4 regions of the Pseudoalteromonas sp. D15MCD-2 genome follow, and region 1 is predicted to be linked to each of the others. Evidence: predicted binding sites of a transcription regulator. Region 1 holds the regulator's gene; each other region holds the start of a gene.
What was found. Region 1 encodes sigma-54, which starts transcription at its own class of promoters, with help from an activator protein. Its sites were predicted from a motif close to GTTGGCACGNNNNTNGNNT; they were not measured.
Positions count from the first base shown of each region.

Region 2: flgB (flagellar basal body rod protein FlgB) is a predicted target of sigma-54. The motif match lies at 2,836-2,854, and genes of this name have one in related genera.
Region 3: AADY36_RS12470 (FlgO family outer membrane protein) is a predicted target of sigma-54. The motif match lies at 2,136-2,154, and genes of this name have one in related genera.
Region 4: glnA (glutamate--ammonia ligase) is a predicted target of sigma-54. The motif match lies at 2,606-2,624, and genes of this name have one in related genera.

Region 1 is NZ_JBCFQE010000001.1:472,726-476,979, forward strand. It holds gene rapZ (RNase adapter RapZ) at 1-329, opposite strand, end outside; gene ptsN (PTS IIA-like nitrogen regulatory protein PtsN) at 330-782, opposite strand; gene hpf (ribosome hibernation promoting factor) at 786-1,073, opposite strand; gene AADY36_RS02140 (RNA polymerase factor sigma-54) at 1,101-2,597, opposite strand; gene lptB (LPS export ABC transporter ATP-binding protein) at 2,705-3,430, opposite strand; gene lptA (lipopolysaccharide transport periplasmic protein LptA) at 3,427-3,948, opposite strand; gene lptC (LPS export ABC transporter periplasmic protein LptC) at 3,938-4,254, opposite strand, start outside.
Region 2 is NZ_JBCFQE010000001.1:2,692,032-2,696,285, forward strand. It holds gene flgE (flagellar hook protein FlgE) at 1-1,208, opposite strand, end outside; gene AADY36_RS12375 (flagellar hook assembly protein FlgD) at 1,260-1,943, opposite strand; gene flgC (flagellar basal body rod protein FlgC) at 1,957-2,388, opposite strand; gene flgB (flagellar basal body rod protein FlgB) at 2,391-2,801, opposite strand; gene AADY36_RS12390 (CheR family methyltransferase) at 2,937-3,767, opposite strand; gene AADY36_RS12395 (chemotaxis protein) at 3,789-4,254, opposite strand, start outside.
Region 3 is NZ_JBCFQE010000001.1:2,706,926-2,711,179, forward strand. It holds tRNA gene AADY36_RS12455 (tRNA-Arg) at 1-18, opposite strand, end outside; gene AADY36_RS12460 (FlgO family outer membrane protein) at 152-817, opposite strand; gene AADY36_RS12465 (FlgO family outer membrane protein) at 821-1,495, opposite strand; gene AADY36_RS12470 (FlgO family outer membrane protein) at 1,510-2,103, opposite strand; gene AADY36_RS12475 (SPOR domain-containing protein) at 2,344-2,952, opposite strand; gene AADY36_RS12480 (SPOR domain-containing protein) at 3,026-3,562, opposite strand; gene galU (UTP--glucose-1-phosphate uridylyltransferase GalU) at 4,024-4,254, opposite strand, start outside.
Region 4 is NZ_JBCFQE010000001.1:3,400,886-3,405,139, forward strand. It holds gene AADY36_RS15600 (BLUF domain-containing protein) at 1-56, opposite strand, end outside; gene typA (translational GTPase TypA) at 349-2,172, opposite strand; gene glnA (glutamate--ammonia ligase) at 2,681-4,087, shown strand; gene AADY36_RS15615 (DUF4124 domain-containing protein) at 4,221-4,254, shown strand, end outside.

The sequences.
Region 1 (4,254 bases):
AAAGAATCAATAGATAGTGGATGCAAGCGGCGTGTTTCTGAAAAGCGCTTGATCAGAGTTTGGTCATCACTGTCTAAATAGAATAGTGTTGGGTTTGCGAAACCTGGCAGGTACTCAAGAATATCATTAAATTCTTGCTGCTCTTTCGGTAAGTTACGTACGTCGATACTGACCGCTATTTTATCGTAGTTATCAGACACACTACGTACGAGCGAAGGCAGTAAATTAACCGGAATATTATCAACGCAATAATAGCCTAAGTCTTCAAGTACTCGTAAAGCGACCGATTTACCTGAGCCTGAGCGACCGCTGATAATTATTAATTCCATTTATGCCTCTGCTGATATGACCTGAAACAGTTGCTGATCGGTAGTAGCACTACGCAGCTGTTTACAAAATTCTTTATCTTTAAGTCTATCAGCAATTGTTGATAAGGTCTTTAGGTGAAGCTGACAGTCACCATCTGGTACGATGAGTGCCACAAAAATATCAACTGGACGATTATCAATTGCATCAAAATTAATAGGGGATTCACTCACTATCACAAATGCATGAGGCTCATCTGCGCCGCTCATTCGGCCATGTGGAATAGCAATACCTCGGCCAATGCCGGTGCTACCTAGTTTTTCTCGGTTGAGTAAAGCATCTAGGATATCTTGTTGCGATAAATGAGGAAGCTGCTGGTGGGCCAGTTCGCTGATATATTCAAGAATTCTTTTTTTGCTATTAAAAAGGACCGCAGCTTTGCTGCAGTCCTGGTTAGTAAGTGAACTTAGTTTCATAATTTAATGTCGAGCTAATTTCTCTTTGTGTTTAATGACTTGGCGATCAAGTTTATCGATCAGTGAGTCAATGGCTGCGTACATATCTTGATGTTCTGTAGAAGCGAACAATTCGCCTCCGTTTACATGTAAAGTTGCTTCTGCTTTTTGGCTTAATTTTTCTACATCTAGAATGACATGAACATTATTAATATGGTCAAAATGCCTTTCTAGTTTTGCAAACTTGGTGTTTACATAGTCTCTTAATGAATCTGTGATTTCTACATGACGACCAGTTAAATTTAGTTGCATAAGCATTTTTCCTTCTATGTAAAACGTCTAAATCAGACTCTTACGCTGATTAGACGGAGGTATTGCTAGAGACTCACGATATTTTGCAATTGTACGTCTAGCTACTTTAATTCCTTGCTCAGCCAATATATCTGCAATTTTGCTATCACTCAATGGTTTAGCTGAGTTTTCTGCAGCGACTAACTTCTTGATTAAAGCGCGTATTGCTGTAGAAGAACACTCACCACCATTTTCGGTGCTGACATGGCTTGAGAAGAAATATTTCAACTCAAAAATACCCCGTGGGGTATGCATATATTTTTGCGTTGTTACCCGTGAAATCGTCGATTCATGCATTTCGACCATTTCAGCAACATCATTTAGCACCATCGGCTTCATTGCCTCAGGGCCATGCTCAAAGAAAGCTTGTTGTTGTTGAACGATACAGTTGGTCACCTTTAATAGCGTATCGTTACGGCTTTCTAAGCTCTTAATAAACCACTTTGCTTCTTGTAAGTGAGAGCGAATAAATTGGCTGTCGCTACTTGATTTAACAGAGCGAGACATAGCTGCATATTGGCTGTTCACTCTAATCTTTGGCATACAATCTGGGTTTAACTCGACTACCCAGCGGCCTTTCACTTTTTTCACTGATACATCAGGTATAACGTACTCAGATTCTTCGCGTACTATGCTATCCGCAGGCTTAGGATTTAAGCTGTGGATGAGCGTCATCACTTCTTTAAGCTCGTTTTCTTTAAGCTTAGTCTTTTTCATCAAAGTTCGATAGTCGCGACTCGCTAATAATTCGATATGCTCAGATAAAACCATTTTAGTTTCAGCTAAATATGGCGTATCGGCATCGAATTGGCGTAGCTGAATGCACAGACATTCTTGTAAACTGCGCGCGCCAATACCCACAGGATCAAATAACTGAATTCTTTTTAAGACCGCTTCGACTTCATCAAGTTCGATTTCTTCTTCATCGTTATTTTGATTAAAGCTTTCGACTATATCTTCACAGCTTACCGTTAAAATACCTGAATCATCGATAGCTTCTACAATTGCCACAGCAATCGCTTCATCAGTAGGGCTAAATGGCGTGAGCTGTAATTGCCACATTAGGTATTCGTGAAGAGTTTCGGTTGATGCACCTTGATAGATAGACTCATCTTCAGGCATTGGCCCTGATGATGTTGAAGGGGCGGCACTCATGTACTCATCCCAAGTAACATCCATGGCTAAGTCATCGCTTACGGTGTCTTTATTGAGAGCATCACTACTTTCTTGCTCGTACTCGCTAGGTGCTTCTTCGGCAGACGCGCTGACTTGCACATCGTCAGACTCCGCTTTTTGCTCATTCTTGCCGGTGCTTTCTTCATTGTAATCCGCTTCTTCCACTTCAAGTAGGGGATTACTATCAAGCGCTTCTTGAATTTCTTGCTGGAGATCCAATGTACTGAGCTGCAACAAACGAATCGCTTGTTGCAGTTGTGGAGTCATTGTAAGTTGCTGGCCCATGCGCAGCTGTAATGATTGCCTCATGTATCCCTAACAATCCTTTTTAAGTTATCGATAACTGTAAAAACACAGTTATCGATTTATTGTCATTGTTATAAGTCTAGCAGATGCTCTAGTCGCTGGCGTAATGGTTACAGCCTGAATTGCTCGCCTAGATATACATCGCGTACAGTTTGGTCTGCTAATACGTGCTCAGGTGTGCCTGATGCAATTAGCTCCCCATGAGAAACAATGTAGGCTTTTTCACAAACATCAAGGGTTTCTCGAACATTATGGTCAGTAATTAGTACACCGATACCACGATTTTTTAGGTGCTCAATAATTTTCTTTATATCTAACACTGAAATTGGATCAACACCAGCAAAAGGCTCATCTAAAAGGATAAATTTAGGATTAGCGGCTAATGCGCGAGCAATTTCTACACGGCGTCGCTCACCACCTGACAGCGCCATACCTTGGCTGTCACGAATGTGTTGAATACTAAATTCATCTAGTAAGCTATTTAGTGTTTCTTCGCGACCTGCTTTGTTTAGATCTTTGCGGGTTTCTAAAATAGCCATCAAGTTTTGGTAAACCGTTAACTTTCGAAAAATTGACGATTCTTGTGGCAGATAGCCGATACCTAAGCGGGCACGATTGTGCATTGGTAAAAGGGTAATATCGTTATCATCAATGCTGATTTTACCTTTGTCGCTTGGGACTAGGCCTACAATCATATAGAAGGTGGTGGTTTTACCCGCACCATTTGGGCCAAGCAAGCCAACAATGCTGCCAGCTTCAACTTCAAGACCGACATTTTTAACCACTTGGCGGCCTTTATAGCTCTTAGCTAAAAGCTCTGCTTTTAATGTACTCATGGTTGACCTTTATTGTCTTTTTTATTTTCAACAGGCACTAAAATAGTGTGTACACGATCTGTTGAGTTTTCGTCTTTTTCAGCACTGATCAGCTGCTGTGCCATATCATAGGTAATGCTTTTTGCTGTTACTTTTTGACCTGCTTGAGTAACTTCAGCTTCACCATTTAAGGTTAAGAAGCGTTTTGCAACATCATAACGAACTTCTTCGGCGCTGGCGCTCATCACGGTGCCATCAGTTTGCTTTTCTTCGAAGTAAGCAGGCTTACCTGTGGCAATAATTAACTCTACTGTACCTTCGGTGTCACCGCCGTGTGCTTCAAGGCGTTCAGCGGTAATACGACGATTACCATGCACGATCTCTACATTACCTTCGAATATGCCAACGCCATCTTTTAGTTTACCTACTTGGCGATCTGAGCTAATGCTAATCTGAGCGCCAGTTTGTTCGGCAGCTGCGCCCGAAAAGGCAATCAATAAGCTTGGGATCAGGAGTAATTTCTTCAGTTTATTGGTCATAGTATATGGTTCGTGTATGGTTAGTTAACTCAACAATTTCGGTTTTTAAATCGGCTTTTAAGCCTTTACCGGTAATCTTTAAATTCGGTCCTGTTAGTGTCACAGGTTGCTTAGAAAACATGGTCATTTTATCAATATCGACATTAATGTTTTCTGCTTTTATATCTTCAATCATGCCGTTGTGGGTTAAGTTTTTAGCAACTACATCCCCTTCAAAAATCAGTTGATCGTTTTCATACAATGTGGCTTCTTTGGCTTTTACTTGCCAAACCTGCTGGTCGCCATAAATAGTAAAAATAGGTTGCT
Region 2 (4,254 bases), 2.2 Mb from region 1:
CCTGAACCTGGTTCGCCAGCAATAGGTTCACCTGATGTAAGGCTCTTCTTCCAGGCTGTATCACCCACTTGTTGTAAACCCTGTGAGTTCGAAAAGCGTACCATCGCAACTTGACCTAGGAATGAAGTATCACCATTACTGTATGAAGCAACAATTTTACCGTCAGAACCGATATCGATACCTGATAGACGACCTACAGTCGCACCATCTTGTTCCAGTGCTTTTACTTCAAAGTTACTAGCATACTGAGTAGGAATTTTATTTGTTGTTGCTGCTTCATCACGCCAATTAATAGTGACATCATCTGGGAAGCTGGCACCATTAGAAAGTAAGTCAGATAAGCCTGCCGCAGCACCAACACCATTTGGTAACGTTAATGGGTCAAACGTAGTGTCAGTGTTTGCTACACCATCTGTATTTAGTGGTAAACCACTTGAGTCAAACTGAAAAGTCGAAATAGGCGTGTATGGCGACGTAGTTTGCTCAGTACCATCCGCAGCAAACGGTTTTTCATCTAAAGTAGCATACACTTCCCACTCATTTTCATTACCAGTAGTTGTTGAATCAGTTTTCACAAAAAAGAATTGTAAAATATGTGGCTCACCTAATGAATCATACACTGTTGTTGATGTTGAGCTGTTATATGAAGCACTTGTCTCAGGATCAAACGGCGTCACTGACGGTGAAGTTGCTCGAGAGTCTAGATTAAAAGATGAATAAACATTCGTGGTTGCACGTGGTGAACCTGATGCATCAGGAATTTGTAGTGCAGAAGATGTACTTAAGCTAACAGAAGTGGTATCACCGGTTGCTTCATCAACAGGGAAACCTTGTAGATAGTTGCCATTAGCATCGACTACAAAGTTATCTTTATTTAATTTAAACGCACCTGCTCGGGTATATGTGAAGTCTTGTGCACCTAGGTCATTCGCCATTGCGAAATAACCTTCACCAGTGATCGCTAAGTCAAGTGAGTTATTTGTGAAAGATAACGAACCTTGGTGGAATTGTTGTGCCACCATTGTTGTTCTTACACCGTCACCATTTTTTGTTTTACCAGAACTAAATACTGATGATGCGTATACATCAGCGAACTCTGCACGAGACTCTTTAAAGCCCGTAGTATTAACGTTAGCAATGTTATTTGCGGTAACGTCTAAATCTTTTTGCGCGGCTGCTAAGCCTGTTAATGCAATATTGAAGCTCATAACTCACCTCTAACCTATCTCTTAGCCTAAGCTAACCCAAACCTTTTTTACTTATGCGATTTCAGCTATATCAGTTAGCCTAACCGCACCCTCTTTTGTATTTACGATAATGCCGCTTGCGCCATTAATATTGACACTTTCAATATTCTTAAAGGTCGCCATTGGCATACTGCTGTAGTCTCCATTTACAAAGCCTTCAGCACTGATGTCATATTCACCTTCAGGTAGCACATTGCCATCATTGTCTTTACCATCCCATTCAAAACGAAGTGCACCCGCTGACTGAGAACCTAATTCAATGGTACGCACTAACTGGCCTGATGAATCCGTTATTCTTAGCGTTAAAGATTCAACAGCGGTTTCTGCAACCACCGACCCTTTAGCTAGATTTTCGCCATCAAAATCAATGGTGTCAGACTCAAGTAACGCTTGCTTACCAACAAGAGTCGAAGCCTGTAACGCAGAATTTGATGTCATTGATGCAGTGAGTGAATCAAACTTCTCGTTTAAGTTTGAAATACCTTCAGCCATGGTAAAGTTCGTCATCTGCGCAATCATTTGATCGTTATCAGCAGGATTACTCGGATCCTGAAACGACAACTGCTGTGTTAACAACGAAAAGAAATCTTCCTGAGAAAGCGTGTTGTTGTCTTCTTCAGTTGTTTGCGTACTACTTTGATTCCAACGCAAACTATCCATATAGGATGATGATGCAGAGCTGATGTCGTTACTCATAACTTATCCTCGGTTACCGTTGTCCTAACAACAGTGTTTTACTTAACATTTGCTTAGCTGCATCAGCAACTTGCACATTTGTTTGGTAAGAGCGAGAGGCAGAAATCATATTTGCCATTTCTTCTACAACATTAACGTTAGGTTTGTAGATATAACCATTTTCATCCGCACTTGGGTGGTTCGGGTTATATTCAATTTGTAGAGGTTTATCACTCTCTACAATGCCTAACACTTTAACGCCAACAGAAGAGCCCTGAGGATTGCTTTGTGATGCTGACGCTTTAGTCAACTCTGCAGCAAAAACAGGGTGGCGCGCTCGATATGTCTGATCTTGACTAGAACTAATCGTATTTGCATTCGAGATATTACTGGCTGTGGTATTTAAGCGAACATTTTGCGCACTCATACCGGTTGCTGAAATATCAAAAACATTATACAAACTCATGATTAAGCTCCTTGACTACCGAGGGCTTTTTTAAGGCCTTTAATTTTACTACTCATAAATTGCAGGCTTGCCTGATACTCTAATGAGTTCTGTACATACAAGTTTCGTTCCACTTGTATATCGACTGAGTTACCATCACCTGTATCTGCTTGATTTGGCGTACGAAACATTTCTGCGCTGCCAACAAAACGACTGCCCCCGGCAATATGTTTAGCATCGGTTCTTACCATGCTATTGCCGCCTTGTTGGTTGCTTTTTGCCGCTTTTAATGCCGAGGCAAAATCGATATCTTTCGCTTTATAGCCCGGCGTATCAGCATTAGCGATATTTGTCGCTAATAACTCAGCGCGTTGTGAACGGATCAACATCGCATGAGGATGAACACCAAATGCTTTATCAAAACTGATAGCCATAACCATCTCCAAAAAATTGACTCTGTAGTGGTTAATGCAAAAGCTAAGCCAAAAATTTAGGAGTAATTTGATTTATATAAGAGACTGAAAAATAGGTAAATTTAGCAACCTAAGGACTAGGTTGCTAAGGAGAGTTTACTTTTTCTGATAGATGATACCTGGGTTACAACGAACCATATCAAAGCTATCACTTAAGCCCGCCATTGATTCTGACGCACCTAAAAACAGGTAACCTTTCGGGTTTAAAGCTTGAGCAAATTGAGAAATGATTTTAGCTTTTACTTCTGGTGAAAAGTAAATCAACACATTACGGCAAAATATGATGTCAAACTTGCCCATTAGGGCATATGAATCGAGTAAGTTTAAATGTCTAAAGCTGACCATTTTACGTATAGGGTCAACTACCTGAGCCATTCCATTACCGCTGTCCTTGAAGAACTTTTGACGACGCTCCATCGACAAGCCACGAGCGAGCGCCAGCGAGTCATACTCAGCATTCTTGCACATATCAAGCATGGTATTAGAGATATCAGTGCCAATAATTTGCGCACCCATCTTTAATACACCTGGGTTTTTAGATTGGAACTCGGCAACAGACATAGCAATTGAGTACGGCTCTTGTCCTGATGAACTTGCCGCTGACCATATTTTTAGTGGCCTACGCACATCTTTAAGCTCAGGAAATAGTTTTGTTTTCAATAACTCAAACGGATATTGGTCACGAAACCAAAGCGTTTCATTGGTTGTCATCGCATCAACGACAGCGGCACGAAGCTGCCTCTCATGAGGGCTTAGTGTTTTACTTACCAACTGTGATAAAGACTCAACATTAAAACGCGCCATAAGCGGCGCAAGGCGGCTTTTAACTAGATAAAGTTTATTATCGCCAAGCACAATGCCACATTGTTGCTCTAAAAAAGAGCGGAATTGATCGTATTCGCTTTGTTGTAAATGCTTATTTTCCAAAGTAATACCACCTATAAATAATTAATCACAATGAACCCACTTCTTCACAGCTGTCGCTAATTCATCTGGGTTAAATTTTGCAATAAAATCATCAGCACCCACTTTTTCGATCATTGCTTGGTTAAACACCCCACTTAAAGAGGTATGCAAGATCACATGCAAAGGTGATAATTTTGGATCTGCCTTAATTTCAGCGGTTAAGGTATAACCGTCCATTTCTGGCATTTCTACATCAGATATTAATAGACCAACACGTTCAGTAATATCATTTTGACAATCGAACTGAGCAATCTCTCTTAAACGTAAAAGAGCTTCTTTTCCGTTTTTAGCTAGTTCAGTTTGTACACCTAGAGGTTCAAGCGCACGCTTGACTTGGTTTCGAGCTACTGCAGAGTCATCAGCAATAAAGACAATACGCTCACCCAAGTCACGCTGAATCTCACCTTCACCAACTACTTCAGCACTCACTTCAGTGTTAACTGGGCAA
Region 3 (4,254 bases), 2.2 Mb from region 1:
CCATTTAACTAAGAGGCCACTCAAAAGCTGAGGTAAAGCTTGTAGCTTGTAGCTTGTAGCTTGTAGCTAAAATTATAACGGTCTAAGGCTTTGGTAATCAAGAGAATAAACCAATCGACTTGTTAGTAAGTCGATTGGCAAAATAATGAGGCTAGTTAACGCGAGCAGTTGCTGATTTGATTGACTCATTCTTTAGCACAAAATAAGGGATCACTTTTTGTGCGCTGGCAATAACCAGCTTTGAGTTTAAATTAATTACTCGAGCATTCACTTCAACACCATTTGGGCGATATATAAGCGTGCCAGTAAGAACATGGCTGGCAATGCGACGCTCTGCCAACTCTTCTACATCACGCGACATCACAAAATCACCACGTGAGGTCACACTAATGATATCCATCGCTTTAAAATCAACAACGCCAAACCCAAATTTTTGCAGCTGGTGCATCATTGTTTCAGAGAGTTGATTACCAAGTTGAGAGCTATTTTTTAGGCTCGCATCTAAATCAACAAAGCTAGTTATGGCTATTCCTAACTCGCTTTCTTGTTGCATGGTATCCACTAACTCAAGGGCCATTTGCTCGACATAATTAACAACGGTTTTATGATGTTGATAAGGCACAAATAAACGATGGTTAGCATTATCCTGCTGCATACCTTTTTGCTCAAGCGCTTGCAGCATAGCAACATAATCGACTTGAGTACTTGCTGATGCAGGTGCGCTTTGAGCGGTATTTTGCGGCTCTGCTGATTGCTCTGGCAGCAATTGGCAGCCAGAAAGCGCGAGCGTTAACGATGCGAAGACAAAACCTTTCATAGCTTACTCACTTGCTTGTTTAAGTGTAATACCATCACTACGGTTAGTACTATCAAGGGCATCAACCACTGATTGTGGTATAAAGCCTTGAGCTGAACCTACAACAGCTTTGCTTGCTAAACCAACAATGCGGGCATTAACGAGCACACCACTTTGATGATTAACCAAAGTACCCGCCAATACATAATTGAAGTTTTGATCTTGGCTTAACTCTAAATAATCACGACTGAAAACATAGTCACCACTTGGCGTCACACGCATATAATCAGTGGTTTTAAAATCAATGACAGGCACACCAAACGCATGAAGTTCATGAATAAAACTTTCGGCAATTTGATTACCCAGCAAATTTGTTGAGTTGTAATCTGCATCAAGGTACACAAAGCTTGAAACAGCAACTGGTGTGTTATCACTAACATATTGCAAGTTTTCAACTAAATCCTGCATGATGCCACGTACATAGTGATTGATATTTTTACGAGTTGGGGCTGCTGTAAAAGTGCTGTTATTCATTACCGCCTGATTGGTTTGAAACACACTGTCATTACTATGCGGCGCGGCAACTTCTCTTTGCGCAGCTAACTGAGGATCATTTTCGTGTTGTGTTGCATCACCAGTTAACATTGACGAGCAACCAAAGCCAAACGGCAAACATAAAGTTAAAATTAAACGTTTCATTAAATGAGTTCCTCTTAATATTCGCTTCGATACAACTGGCCATCACGTTGCTGAACTTTTTCAGCGCCCCACATTACATTGATAGGGATTTCGGTGCTTGCTGCTGATACTATTCGCAGATCTTTGGTATTTACCAATCGGGCGTTAACTATGTAGGCATGTTGTTGCCGCGTCAGTGTGCCGGTAATAACAAAGTCAATATTCTGACGTTGACGCAAAGTATTTACATCACGACTAAGTACACTATCGGCCGATTGCTGCAAATTTAAAGTATTTTCTAATCGATACTCTATGGTATGAAAACCAAGCTGAGTAAATTGCGTTAATAAACTTTCTTGAATTTGCTGACTCAAGCCACTGCCCTGATCTTCTGCTAAATCAGTACCTAAGCCATCAGCCATATAAAAACTGGTCACAGCAATACGTGCATTGCCTTTGTAAGGGCCTTGAATACGGCTCAGCTGACTACTTAAATCAGCAACGTATTGGTGCACCGTATAAGGTGCCATCGGCGATTTTGGGGTTTCTCTAGGGGGCGTTTTTTGTGGCTCTTCAGTTAAGCTACAACCCACCAACACTAAAAAAACTGAATAAAATAACAGGCGCATAATTGCCATCCTCACTAAACTTAGTAAGTACAAAGCAATAATTATGCCTAAGTATTATTGTTGATGGGATTATTATGAAAAGCCGAAGCGTGGTAACAAGAACACGTCACTTCTAAAATACCAATAAGCTAGCGTTGCATTCAGACAATGATTTAATTGTGTAGGCTGATGTAACTAATTTTTTGAGGAGGCGAATGGTTTATCAGAAGGGTCAATTCCCTTCTGTTGTTAAATAAGCGGTTATAGTATCTGCCCAAGAAACGGTGCCGTCACACAGGTTTGCCCCATTCTTTTGGCTATCTCACAAAATGCAGTAGCCTGAGTATAATTTGCAAATGGACCAGCCCTCAATCCATACAAGGTTACGCCTTTTTGCTCTCGTGTTTTAAAACGAAAATCAAGGTCATTTAAAACAGCAGGATAATCACGTTTAAGCTTTAAGACCTGATGACTAACTTTTTTCGGCGTTAAATATAAACCTAATTGCACGCCCGCTTCAGCCGCTTTATTTGCTGCAATAATCGCCTCAAGTGAGTCTGTGGATGATGCTTGCTGTACTTGCGTTTGTTCGCTTTGATGAATAATCACATCATTTTGTGGCTCAAATTGTGATGGTTGTGCGGTTAAATCGCTATTGGCTGAAAGCACTTCGATTAACAACGCAAGGTCTTTTTCCATCAACGCAAGACGTTCAATACTAGGTTGTTTATTTTGCCACTCGGCAGCAAATTGCTGTACTTGCTGCTCAGTGTAAGCTGGCTGGGTTTGCTCTTGGCTCATCATACATGCTGTTAGAGCAGTTAAGCAGATGGTTATAAATAGATATTTAGAGAAAATAGAAAAATGCATGGTGACGTCAATTCTAAAAAACAGACTTAAATCTTAGCAATAAAAATGCCATCTTTAGAGTGAATATTTGACGCTAAAAATAAATTCGGTTGTCAGTGTAGTTACTTACCCAGCAATCAATGCCTTGTCGTTTAATCGCTTCACAATCAGCTTTCGCGTTTTTCAAATACTTATAGCCACCAAACTTAAGTCGATAGTAGGTATGCTCATTTACATCAGCGACTTCAACATTAAGTATCGGCTTTCCTTGAAAAATGCTGGGTGCTCGTTTAGCCATTTTCTTTAATGTATAAGCTAGATCTTGTTCCGTATTAACAGACGCTAATTGCAAAGCAAATGCATAGTCAGGTTTAACAGAGTCTTTAGAGTCGCTTGATAGTGCTTGAGAAGTATCAGCCTGATCTAACACTGTACTGACCGGTTCACTTTGGGTTTGCGCCAACAAAAGTGAGTTTTGCATTAGCGTTACATCGCTAAGGTACTGAACAACATTGAAAACAGGAAGCTTGTTAAAAGAGATATCAGGAAATGCCTTATTACTGCAACCAGACACAGTCAATAACACCAACAGGTATATACTGTAACGCAAAGGTTTTGAGCAATATTTCATAAGTAGGATTCTTAAACGTACCATTAAAAATTTGCTTCTTTTTAAAGAAGTCTATCTGTTAGCACTTACCTATACAAAAACCATAAAAGTGATTTACGGCATTGCATAAGAAAACTCTAACACATTATTTGTTATTATAATATTTTCAGTACAGCGCTTAACTAACTGCAATAAAAACTTAATGACACCCTAATACTTAAGTTTTCATATTAGACAACCTAAAGCAATAAAAATCCGTCTTTACATAGGTATTTTTATAAGTATAGCTGAGTTTAACTATCCTACAGGGGTAAATAAGCATCTCACTGATCTTTAATCTTAACAATGCGTTAAGACTTAGGTATATCAGAAAAATCCTTTATTGGGTAATAATCGACAATTGGGAGGAACATGTAAATAACAAAAAAGTGCCATATAGACACTTTTTTTTACATAATTTTCAACTAGGTAATTTGAATTGCTTATTTAACCAGCGACTTTATGAAGTCTGTAAGCTCACCTTTGAATTCATCACGACGCAGTGCAAACTCAACGATGGCTTTTAAATAACCAATTTTGCTACCGCAATCATGGCTTTTACCCTTCATTGAGTAAGCATCAACAATCTCTTTTTCCATGAGCATGGCAATGGCATCTGTTAATTGGATTTCATCGCCTGCACCGGCTGGGGTTTTTGCAAGTAATGGCCAAAT
Region 4 (4,254 bases), 2.9 Mb from region 1:
TTGGGCCCAAACCCATCGCTAATTTCACTTGTGTAAATCAGTCTAACTAAATACATCTTACTCTCCTGCAAGGTAGGTTTAGAAAAGATAGTACAGATGGGGGAGTTAGTAAAAAGTTGCGAGTGGTTAGTGGTTAGTGGTTAGTGGTTAGAACAAAGTAAAATACATTTCCTCAACAACAAGATTGTTTGTGTAATTACCTAAAAAATAACCCCCTCTCGATCAACTGATATCTGACTTCTGAAATCTAACTTCTCGATTTTTGACGGCTAACGGCTAATCATACAACAAAAAACCGCCGTATTTTTCAATACGGCGGTTTTAATTTTGTAAAACTAAAAGACCTTATTAGTCTTTAGCTTGACGGCTCGCACGCTTACGCTCACTTTCAGTTAAGTGACGCTTACGAATACGGATGTTCTCAGGTGTAACTTCCACTAACTCGTCATCATCGATGAACTCAATCGCTTGTTCAAGCGTGTAGTTTAGTGGTGGAACAAGTGTTTGTGCTTCATCTGTACCAGATGCACGAACGTTTGTAAGTTGCTTACCTTTAAGCGCGTTTACTGTTAGGTCGTTGTCACGGCTGTGGATACCGATAACCATACCTTCGTAAACTTCAACACCGTGACCGATGAATAACTTACCACGGTCTTGTAAGTTGAATAATGCGTTAGTAAGTGCTTTACCTGTTGCGTTTGCAATCATTACACCATTCTTACGAGCACCGATAGTACCGCCTTTGTGTGGACCATAGTGATCGAATGTGTGGTAAAGAAGACCAGAACCAGACGTTAATGTCATGAATTCAGTTTGGAAACCAATTAAGCCACGGCTTGGGATCATAAAGTCCATACGTACACGGCCTTTACCATCTGGAGACATGTCTGTTAGTTCACCCTTACGAAGACCAATTTGTTCCATGATAGAACCTTGGTGCTCTTCTTGACAGTCGATTGTAAGTGTTTCGTATGGCTCTTCTTTTTGACCATCAACTTCACGAAGGATTACTTGTGGACGAGATACAGCAAGCTCGTAACCTTCACGACGCATGTTCTCGATTAAGATACCTAAGTGTAACTCACCACGACCAGAAACACGGAAGCTATCTGGGTTGTCAGTTTCTTCAACACGTAATGCAACGTTGTGAACAAGCTCAGCTTGTAAACGCTCAAGGATGTTACGTGAAGTTACGAATTTACCTTCTTTACCAGCAAATGGTGATGTATTTACAGAGAACGTCATTGTTACTGTAGGCTCATCAACACTTAGCGGTGGTAATGCTTCAACGGTATTTATATCACAGATAGTGTCTGAGATTTTCAGCTCACCAAGACCTGTGATAGCAATGATGTCACCCGCGCCTGCAGACTCTGCTTCATGACGCTCAAGACCTAAGTAGCTCATTACTTGGCCAACTTTACCATTACGCTTAGTACCATCTGCACTAACAATTGTTACTTGTTGGTTAGGGCGAACAGTACCACGCTTGATACGACCTACACCGATAACACCGATGTACGAGTTGTAGTCAAGCTGAGAAATTTGCATTTGGAAAGCACCTTCAGGATCTGCATCCGGTGGAGATACTTCGTCAACGATCATCTGGAACATTGGTTCCATGTTTTCTGATGGCTCGTCTAAATCCATTGTTGCCCAGCCGTTGATAGCTGATGCATAGATTACTTTAAAGTCTAACTGTTCATCAGTTGCACCTAAGTTATCGAATAAGTCGAAAACTTGGTCCATAACCCAGTCAGGACGTGCGCCTGGTTTGTCGATTTTGTTGATAACAACAATCGGTGTTAAACCTTGTGCGAATGCTTTTTGCGTTACGAAACGCGTTTGCGGCATTGGACCTTCTTGAGCATCAACAAGTAGTAATACTGAGTCAGCCATCGAAAGTACGCGTTCTACTTCACCACCGAAGTCGGCGTGTCCTGGGGTGTCTACGATATTGATATGGTAGTCGTTCCAAGAGATAGCTGTGTTTTTAGCTAAAATGGTAATACCACGCTCTTTCTCAATGTCGTTTGAGTCCATTACGCGCTCTTCGTTACCGCCGCGCGTTTCTAATGTGCCTGATTGCTCAAGCAGTTTATCAACCAAAGTTGTTTTACCGTGGTCAACGTGGGCGATAATCGCTATATTTCTTAACTTTTCGATGCTCATATTTTTTCTCAGAGAAATTGAATCTCATTGATCCTGCAAGATCTACGCACTCACCTGCGTTTTCACCAGATGTCCCAGCATAGGATTTAAAAGGGCGCATATTATCCCTTAATAATGGCATGGATGAAAGTTTATCCAATATAAATTTATAAACTTTCTTCAAGCTTTTTATAAGTATCTGTTTTATAAATGACAAATTTATTAAAATTAAAGTGAATCTTAGCTCAAAACTGGCGAAATTTTCGTTTTTGAACCATATTTTGGCACTAAATCGTGTTCATAACTGAAAAATTGGCACGCTCAATAATTGTGCAAAACAAGGTCGCACTTTTTACGCACCAGAATGATCTTTTTACGCACCAATTTAGTGCAACAAAAGTTAACAAAACAAAGCCTTGTTTGTTTTTTGTAAGTCTAAACAAGGTGTTAAAAAAATGGCACGAAACCAGCTTATATAAGCGAAAAGCAATAATGCAGCAAAAAATAAAACCCAACAATTGGAGGACACATGTCACAATCGGTTTTAGATTTTATCAAAGAAAATGACGTTAAGTTCATTGATTTACGCTTTACTGATACCAAAGGTAAAGAACAGCATGTTTCTATTCCTCATCATCAAATTGATGAAGATTTCTTCGAAGACGGCAAAATGTTTGACGGTTCTTCAATTGCTGGCTGGAAAGGTATCAACGAATCAGACATGGTACTTATGCCTGTTCCTGAGTCTGCGAAAATGGACCCGTTTTCTGAAGAAGCTACACTAATCGTACGTTGTGACGTAGTTGAGCCTTCAACACTTCAAGGTTATGAGCGTGATCCACGTTCTGTTGCAAAACGCGCTGAAGAGTACATGCGTTCTACTGGTATTGCTGACACTGTTTTATTCGGTCCAGAGCCAGAGTTCTTCCTTTTTGATGACGTTAAATACAAATCAGACATGTCTGGTTCTATGTACAAAATCGATTCTGTAGAAGCTGCTTGGAACTCAGATAAAGATTACGAAGGTGGCAACATGGGTCACCGTCCAGGTGTTAAAGGCGGTTACTTCCCGTGTTCTCCTGTTGATTCATCACAAGACTGGCGTTCAGCAACTTGTTTAGTTCTTGAAGAACTAGGTCAAGTAGTTGAAGCTCACCACCACGAAGTAGCAACTGCAGGTCAAAATGAGATCGCAACGCGCTTCAATACAATGGTATTAAAAGCTGACGAAATTCAAGAGATGAAATATGTTATCCATAACATGGCTCACCTTTACGGAAAAACAGCGACATTCATGCCTAAACCAATCGTAGGTGATAACGGTTCTGGTATGCACTGCCACCAATCTTTAGGTAAAGATGGCGTAAACATCTTCGCTGGTGACAAATACGCTGGTCTATCTGAAGAAGCTCTTTACTACATCGGTGGTATCATCAAGCACGCTAAAGCAATCAACGCATTTGCTAACGCATCAACTAACTCATACAAGCGCCTAGTACCAGGCTTCGAAGCACCAGTAATGCTTGCATATTCTGCACGTAACCGTTCTGCTTCAATCCGTATCCCAGTGGTACCGTCTGCAAAAGCACGTCGTATCGAAATTCGTTTCCCTGATCCAACAGCTAACCCATACTTAGCATTCTCTGCAATGCTTATGGCTGGCCTAGACGGTATCAAAAACAAGATCCACCCTGGCGATGCAATGGACAAAGACTTATACGATCTACCTGCTGAAGAAGCAGCTGAGATCCCACAAGTTGCATCTTCTTTATCTGAAGCACTAGCATCATTAGACGCTGACCGTGAGTTCTTAACTCAAGGTGGCGTATTCACTGATGACCTAATCGATGCATACATCGCGCTTAAAGGTCAAGAAGTTGAAAAACTTAACATGACAACTCACCCAGTTGAGTTCGAAATGTACTACAGCGTGTAACACACGCTGTAGCAGAATTATCTAAAAGATAATAAATGTGTGTTCTCAAGCCCGCTCTGCGGGCTTTTTTAATGGTAATTGAGCGGGTTCTACTCTACAGTTTTATTTAGATTAAAAAATGCAGGGTTGCAGGGTGAAAAGCACAACTTTATTGGTACTATCGCTGA